Regions from separate parts of the Kitasatospora sp. NPDC048239 genome, predicted to be linked through region 3. Evidence: riboswitches for the same ligand, from Rfam matches in the RefSeq annotation. Region 3 holds a riboswitch; each other region holds the start of a gene.
The links. Region 3 has a riboswitch for cobalamin ahead of metE (5-methyltetrahydropteroyltriglutamate--homocysteine S-methyltransferase). Riboswitches for the same ligand answer to the same signal wherever they lie in the genome.

Region 1 (2,253 bases), 180 kb from region 3:
AGGCCGACGAGCACGTAGCCGACGTTGTCCAGCGACAGCTCCGCGATCCACCCGCTGACCGGGTCGGTCAGATCCAGCTTCTCGTGCAGCACCCCGACCAGTTCGATGGTGCCGATGACGAAGGCCACCGCGATCGACAGCCCGGTGATGGTCAGGTTGTAGAACACCTTGCGCACCGGGTTGGAGAACGCCCACTGGTAGGCGAAGTTCATGAACGTCCCGTCCAGCGTGTCGAACAGGCTCATCCCCGCCGCGAACAGCAGCGGCAGGCAGACGATCGCGTACCAGGGCAGGCCCGCCGCCGCGCCGGAGCCGGCCATCACCATCAGCGTCACCTCGGTCGCGGTGTCGAAGCCGAGGCCGAGCACCATGCCCACCGGGAACATCTGGCCGGGCCGGGTGATCGAGCGGGTGGCCCGGTTCAGCACCCGGGCCAGGAAGCCGCGCGCGTTGAGGTGCTCCTCCAGCTCCGCCTCGTCGAACCGCCCGGCCCGCATCGACCGGAACACCTTCAGGATGCCCAGCAGGGCAACCAGGTTGAGCGCGCCGATCAGGTAGAGGAAGGCCCCGGAGGCGGTGGTGCCGACCACGCCGAGCCACTTGTGGGTGGCGGACTCGTCGTCCATCAGCGTGTTGGCCAGCTGGGCGCCGCCCGCCACCAGGGCGGCCATCAGGACCACCATCGAGGAGTGCCCGAGGGCGAACCAGAAGCCCACCGAGACGGGCCGCTTGCCGTCCGCCATCAGCTTGCGGGTGGTGTTGTCGATCACCGCGATGTGGTCGGCGTCGAAGGCGTGCCGCATGCCGAGCGTGTACGCGGTGACACCCAGGCCCACCCCGAAGACCTGGGTGCCGACCGCGTACTCCTGGGGGGCGACCAGGAAGACGAGCGTTCCGAAGGCCACCACGTGCATGGCCAGGATCACCCCCATGAGCCCTGCCGTGCGGATCGTGTCCTCCCGCCGCCAGCGGAAGGACGGCAGCACGGCGGACGGCGCCGGCACAGCGGCGGTTTCGGGCAGGGTCATCGTGGGATCACGCTCCAGCACCTCGTGGAATGACGTTCGTGAGATGCCGTGGCCGGTCTCCTGGCTTACGGGGCGTCCTTATCCGCCTTCCCAGGTGCGCGAGGCACCCAGTGGCGTCGTGGATACGGACGACTCCCCCCGATCACAGTGGCGAGGGCCGCTCCGGACTGGGGACCTCTGAAGGTCCGTCACCGGTCTTCCCGAGCACCACGGCGGGCAACACCGTAGGGCCCCCGCAAGCACCCTTGCAAGGCTGCGCACCTGCGCAGGTGTCCAGGATCACAGCCCGGCGGCCATCGGGGGCGGCTGCAAGAATGGGCCCATGCATCTCGTACCGGCCGACCGCGCGGGCCAGCGCACCATCGACGGGCACCGGGTCTGCGAGGCCATCGCCGCGATCGGCGACACCGCGCACGTCCGCTCCTGGGCCGAGCGGTTCTCCCTGCTCGCCGATCCCGGCCGGCTCGCCCTGCTGCTCGCCCTGCACCGGGCCGGCCCGCTCGCCGTCAGCGATCTGGCCGTGGCCACCGGGATGCGCGATCCGGCCGTCTCCCAGGCGCTGCGGCTGCTCCGCACGGCCGGCGCCGTCACCGGCGACAAGGACGGACGCGTGGTGCGCTACCGGCTCGTGGACGACACCATGCGCCCCCTGCTCGACGAGTGCGCCGCCGCCGAACACCACGAGCCCGTCATCGAGCAGCCCGGGCCGGCCGCCACGGGGTGACCCGTCCTCCGCCGCGCTCCCCGGGCGCCGTCCCTCCCGGGTGTGGACCAGGCCACTGAGCCGAACCGCCCTCAGCCCTCCCGGACCAGGCGTTCGAAGCGGCGCAGCGAACGGCCTGCCAGCGGCTCGGTGACGGGGTGGAGCGCGCGGCCGAGCAGGGCCGCGCCGGGCAGCCGGAACGCCCCGAGGAAGGCGAAGCGGGTGCCGTCCGGCTCGGGCCTCGCGGCCAGACCCCCGAGCAGGAAGCGGCTGCGCATCAGGCACCAGCCCGGCGCCTGCTCGACGTCGAAGCGGGCGCGCAGACGGGAGTGGCCGACCACCAGGGCCTGCCGGCGGCCCTGCGCCGGGCCCTCGCCGAGGCGGACCGACCGGATGTCGGGCAGCCAGCGCGGCAGTCGGCCCTCCAGGTCCGCGGCCACCGCCCAGACCTGGTCGAACGGGACGTCGATCACCGTCTCGTGGACGGCGCCGCCCGGGGTGGCGGCGGCGATGACGTGCAGA
Region 2 (2,253 bases), on a different contig from region 3:
TTGAGCCGGTAGTCGCTGACGCGGGCGTCCTCAAGGCCGGCCGCCAGGAAGTGCCGCAGCTCGGCGGCCGTGCCGTTGACGACCTTCCGGGCGGCGTCGCGGACGGCGTACCCGGTCTCCTGGGCATCGATGATCCGCTGGACCTCCGCGCGGTCGTCGTCCTCGGCGCGGGCCCTGGACCGGCCCGTCCTCAGGAACTCGACGACGTCCTGGTACGTGCCGTCGAGTGCGGCCTGCGCGGCCTTCCGGACGGCGGGACCGCCGGAGGCGAGCAGCCTGGAGACCTCGACCCGGTCGTCGTCCTGGCGCTGCCGGTCGAGTTCGGCCTCCAGGAAGTGCCGCAGCTCGGCGGCGGTGCCGTTGACCACCTTCTCGGCGGCGGCCCGAACGCCGGGCCCGGTCGCCGCGTCGGCCAGGATCCGCCGGATCTCGGCGCGGTCCCGCTCCTCCTGGGTCGCGTCGTGGTCCGTCGCGGTGCCGGTGGTCGTGTCCGGACCGGACACCCCGGCGGGCTTCGGCTGCTCGGAGGCCGAGGCGATCGTCGGGAACAGTACGGCGGGGGCGAGTGCAGCGGCGGCCAGGACGGCGGACACCTTGGGCAACTTCATCGAGCAAGACCTGCTTCTTGAGCGGTGGTCACGGGGAGAGTCCGTGCAACCCGTCAGCATAGATCTTTTCGTATGATCGTGATATCGACATTCTTTTGAGCCGCTGCGTCAACCTGGGCCTGTTTCGGGCGATTTGACCGGAAAAGTCCGACCCGGCCGAGGATGGCGGGCGTGCGCGGGCGCACGCCAGTGACCGCCCGTCGCACCGGGGAGGGACCACCGGGCGAAACGTTGACCGGCGATTGTGCGCCGTGGTCTGATGAAGCGTTTTTCCTCCTCGGCAGCAGGGGAAGCCGGTCCGAATCCGGCGCTGACCCGCAACCGTAGGCCTGGCCCCCGAGAGGGGCGCGGGCGAGCCGGAATGCCTGCGCCGAGGGTTGTCCAGCAACACGAGCGCCGTCGCGGACTGCGGTGCGACGGTGACGGCTGCCCCGGTACGGGCACGCCGTTCGCTGCGCACGGCCCCGCGTCGACCGACTGGGGAGTGTCCGGTGAAGGTCCGCAGCACCCGTACGAGCGGCAGAGACCGCCGCACCCTGTCCCTCGCAGCGGCCACCGCGTTCGCCGTGGCGGCGGGCAGCGCCGTCCTGCTCGGCCACCCCGGCTCCGCCGCCGCGCTCCCCTCGCCCCCGCCCCCGCCCTCGGCGGCCGGCACCCGGGCGCCGCACGCCGGCGCGCTCGTCCACTCCGCGCAGGCGGACGGCCGGACACCCGACCTCGCCAAGGGCTCCGGCTACCTCACCGACCCGGCCCGGCTGCTCGGCGGCCACTACTACGAGGCCTTCCCCGACTCCGGGTTCGCCGACTTCGGCCTCACCGTCGACGCGGCCTTCGCCCTCGCCGCCACCGGCACCGACGACCCGGCGCTGCGCCGGATCGCCGACTTCCTCGACGGGCGCGGCACGGACGGCAGCGGCCGCACCGCGGACGACTGGACGGGGATCGGCACCGAGTACGCGGGCGGCGGCTCGATCGGCAAGGAGGCGCTGCTGGCCGAGGTGGTCGGCCGGGACCCGCACCACTTCGGCGGACAGGACCTGATCGCCGCACTGGCGGGGACGGTCTGCGCCGCGCCCAGCACCGCACCCGACACCGCCTGCGCGGCGGCCGGCAACTACACCTACGCCACCTCGGTGTTCTCCCAGGCGCTCGGCGTCATGGCGCAGCTGCGGGCGGGGGAAACCGCGGCCGCCGCCGGCCCGGCCGGCTACCTGAAGAGCCTTCAGCACGCCGACGGTTCGTGGCCCAGCCTGATCCCCGCCACCGGGGACTCGGACGTGGACAGCACCGCGATGGCCGCGATGGCCCTCGCCCTGCTCGCCGACGACCCCGCGGCGCGGCAGGCGGTGGACCGGGCGGCGGCGTGGATCGCCGGCCGGCAGCTGGCCGACGGCGGCTTCCCCGGAGCGGCCGGGGACTCCACCAACTCCGCGGCCCTCGCCGTCCAGGGCCTGGGCCTGCGGGCCGCCTCGTACAGTGCGGAGATCGCCCGGGCCCGGGACTTCCTGACCGGGCAGCAGAACCCGGACGGCGGCTTCAACGTCGCGGCCGGGGGCCAGCAGGGCTCGGACGTCCGGGCCTCCACCCAGGCGCTGGGCGGTGCGGTCGGGACCTCCTTCGGGGCGCTGAGCCGCCCACTCGACGG
Region 3 (2,253 bases):
GGCCAGTCCGGCCCGGTTGACGGCGAGTTGGGCCGTGATGGTGTGGGTGCCCTCGCGCAGGCCGCGGGCCAGGGTGGTGATCTCGGCGGTCTTCTGGCGGGCGAATGCCAGCCAGCGGGCGACCTGCGGGTCGAGGTCGCGCTCGGCCTCGGCGTCCAGCGGGACGTGCAGCAGGGAGCAGGACGGGGCGACGTCGACCCGGTCGGCGAGCCCGAGCAGGGTGCCGAGGGTGGCGAGGGACTTCTCCAGGTCGTTGAGCCAGATGTTGCGGCCGTCGACCACACCGGCGATCAGGCGCTTGCCGGGCAGGCCGCCGACCGCGGCGAGGTCGTCGAGGTTGGCGGCGGCGGGGCCGGTGAAGTCCAGCGCGAGGCCCTCGATCGGGGCCTTGGCCAGCACCGGGAGGGCCTCGCCGAGGCGGTCGAAGTAGCCGGCGACCAGCAGCTTCGGCCGACTGGTCAGGGCCCCGAGCTCGCGGTAGGCGCGGGCGGCGGCGTTGAGTTCGGCCGGGGTGCGGTCCTGGGCCAGGGCGGGCTCGTCCAGCTGCACCCATTCGGCTCCGGCGGCGTGCAGTTCGCCGAGGAGCTCGGCGTAGACGGGCAGCAGCCGGTCCAGCAGGGTGACCGGCTGGAAGTCGGCCGCGACGCCGGGGGCGGGCTTGGCCAGCAGCAGGTAGGTCAGCGGGCCGACCAGGACTGGGCGGGCGGTGTGGCCGAGGCCGAGGGCCTCGCGCAGTTCGCCGACCGGCTTGGCCGGGTTGGCGGCGAAGACCGTGTCCGGTCCCAACTCGGGCACCAGGTAGTGGTAGTTGGTGTCGAACCACTTGGTCATCTCCAGCGGCGCCACCTCCTGGGTGCCGCGCGCCATGGCGAAGTAGCCGTCCAGCGGGTCGGCGTCGACGGCCGCGCGGTGCCGGGCCGGGATCGCACCGACGGCGACGGTGGTGTCCAGCACGTGGTCGTAGAGCGAGAAGTCCCCGGTGGGGACCTCGGAGACGCCGGAATCGGCGAGCCGCCGCCAGGTTTCGCGGCGCAGCCGTGCCGCGGTGGTCTGCAGGGCCTCGGCGCCGACCCGGCCGGCCCAGTACCCCTCGATCGCCTTCTTCAGCTCCCGGTTGGGGCCCTGCCGCGGATAGCCGTGGACGGTGGCCTGCGGGGTGCTGGAGGGGGTGGCGGCAGCGGTGGTGGAACTCGATGACACGGAACTCTCCTTCGCGAGTCGCGCTGCGATCCCGGGAGAGCACGAGGACGTGAAGGTACGACAGTGGGTGCGCGACACCAGGATGTGCCCGCCCGCTCCGCCGACCCGCCCACGAGGTCACCGAGATCTCCGCGTGCGGGGTGCACACGGGCAGTGGCAGGTCTTCGGACTCGTCGGCACGTCCGCCTGAGTCAGGCGGACACCTACTGGCCGTCGCTTCCCAGGCCCTCGGGGCCCAGTGCATGTGACGGCGGTCGTTCCCACTCACCGCTGCGGGGCAGTCCCGGATTCCCACCGGGTTCCCTCTTACGACGCCGTGGCTGGAGGACACGGCGAACCGACTGCACCTCCCACCCTAGGGCCCGCGGGCCCCGCCCGTCACGACCGGGTCCGGATTCCGGACGGCCGCGCGGTCCGGGGCGTCGGGCACGACGACGGCCGCGCGGGTGCGTCCCGGGCGGCGCTGGAGCCCCTCGATGCGGTTAGGCTAACCTTACCTCGTTGTCTCGCAAGCCTGTCCGACAGCCGCCGCGCTCCGACCCCAGGGAGAACGTCCATGCCACCCGCCTTCAGCCGCGTCCCCAGACCGCGTCGCACCGGCCGGGACGCCGCCAAGTCGGCCGCCACGAAGGCGCGGTGACCCGTGGCATCGATATCGACCGACGAGTTCAAGGGCCGGACCGCCCTGGTCACCGGCGCCGCCCAGGGCATCGGGGCCGCCGTCGCCGGGCTGCTGACCGACCGCGGGGCCCGCGTCGTGGCCTGCGACCTGTCCCCCTCCGGGCCCTCGGTCCACCGCCTCGACGTCACGGACGCCGAAGCCGTCGAGCGGCTGGTGGACCAGGCCGAGCGTGAGCACGGACCGCTCGACATCCTGGTCAACGTCGCGGGCGTGCTGCACGCCGGACCGGCCCTGGACACCAGCGACGAGGACTGGCAGCGCACCTTCGCCGTCAACACCACCGGGGTCTTCCACACCTGCCGCTCCGTCGGGCGCCGGATGGCCGGGCGCGGCCGGGGCAGCATCGTCACCGTCGGCTCCAACGCCGCCGG

Region 1: it holds a riboswitch for cobalamin, as region 3 does, so the genes downstream of both, ACGFZP_RS18640 (HoxN/HupN/NixA family nickel/cobalt transporter) here and metE (5-methyltetrahydropteroyltriglutamate--homocysteine S-methyltransferase) in region 3, are expected to answer to the same signal.
Region 2: it holds a riboswitch for cobalamin, as region 3 does, so the genes downstream of both, ACGFZP_RS17235 (prenyltransferase/squalene oxidase repeat-containing protein) here and metE (5-methyltetrahydropteroyltriglutamate--homocysteine S-methyltransferase) in region 3, are expected to answer to the same signal.

What each region holds. Positions count from the first base shown of each region.
Region 1 covers NZ_JBICZP010000006.1:224,974-227,226, reverse strand. The annotation lists gene ACGFZP_RS18640 (HoxN/HupN/NixA family nickel/cobalt transporter) at 1-1,028, opposite strand, end outside; cobalamin riboswitch at 1,061-1,255, opposite strand; gene ACGFZP_RS18635 (ArsR/SmtB family transcription factor) at 1,351-1,752, shown strand; gene ACGFZP_RS18630 (SRPBCC family protein) at 1,824-2,253, opposite strand, start outside.
Region 2 covers NZ_JBICZP010000005.1:625,164-627,416, forward strand. The annotation lists gene ACGFZP_RS17230 (ALF repeat-containing protein) at 1-608, opposite strand, end outside; cobalamin riboswitch at 836-996, shown strand; gene ACGFZP_RS17235 (prenyltransferase/squalene oxidase repeat-containing protein) at 1,100-2,253, shown strand, end outside.
Region 3 covers NZ_JBICZP010000006.1:404,062-406,314, reverse strand. The annotation lists gene metE (5-methyltetrahydropteroyltriglutamate--homocysteine S-methyltransferase) at 1-1,200, opposite strand, end outside; cobalamin riboswitch at 1,338-1,557, opposite strand; gene dhbA (2,3-dihydro-2,3-dihydroxybenzoate dehydrogenase) at 1,853-2,253, shown strand, end outside.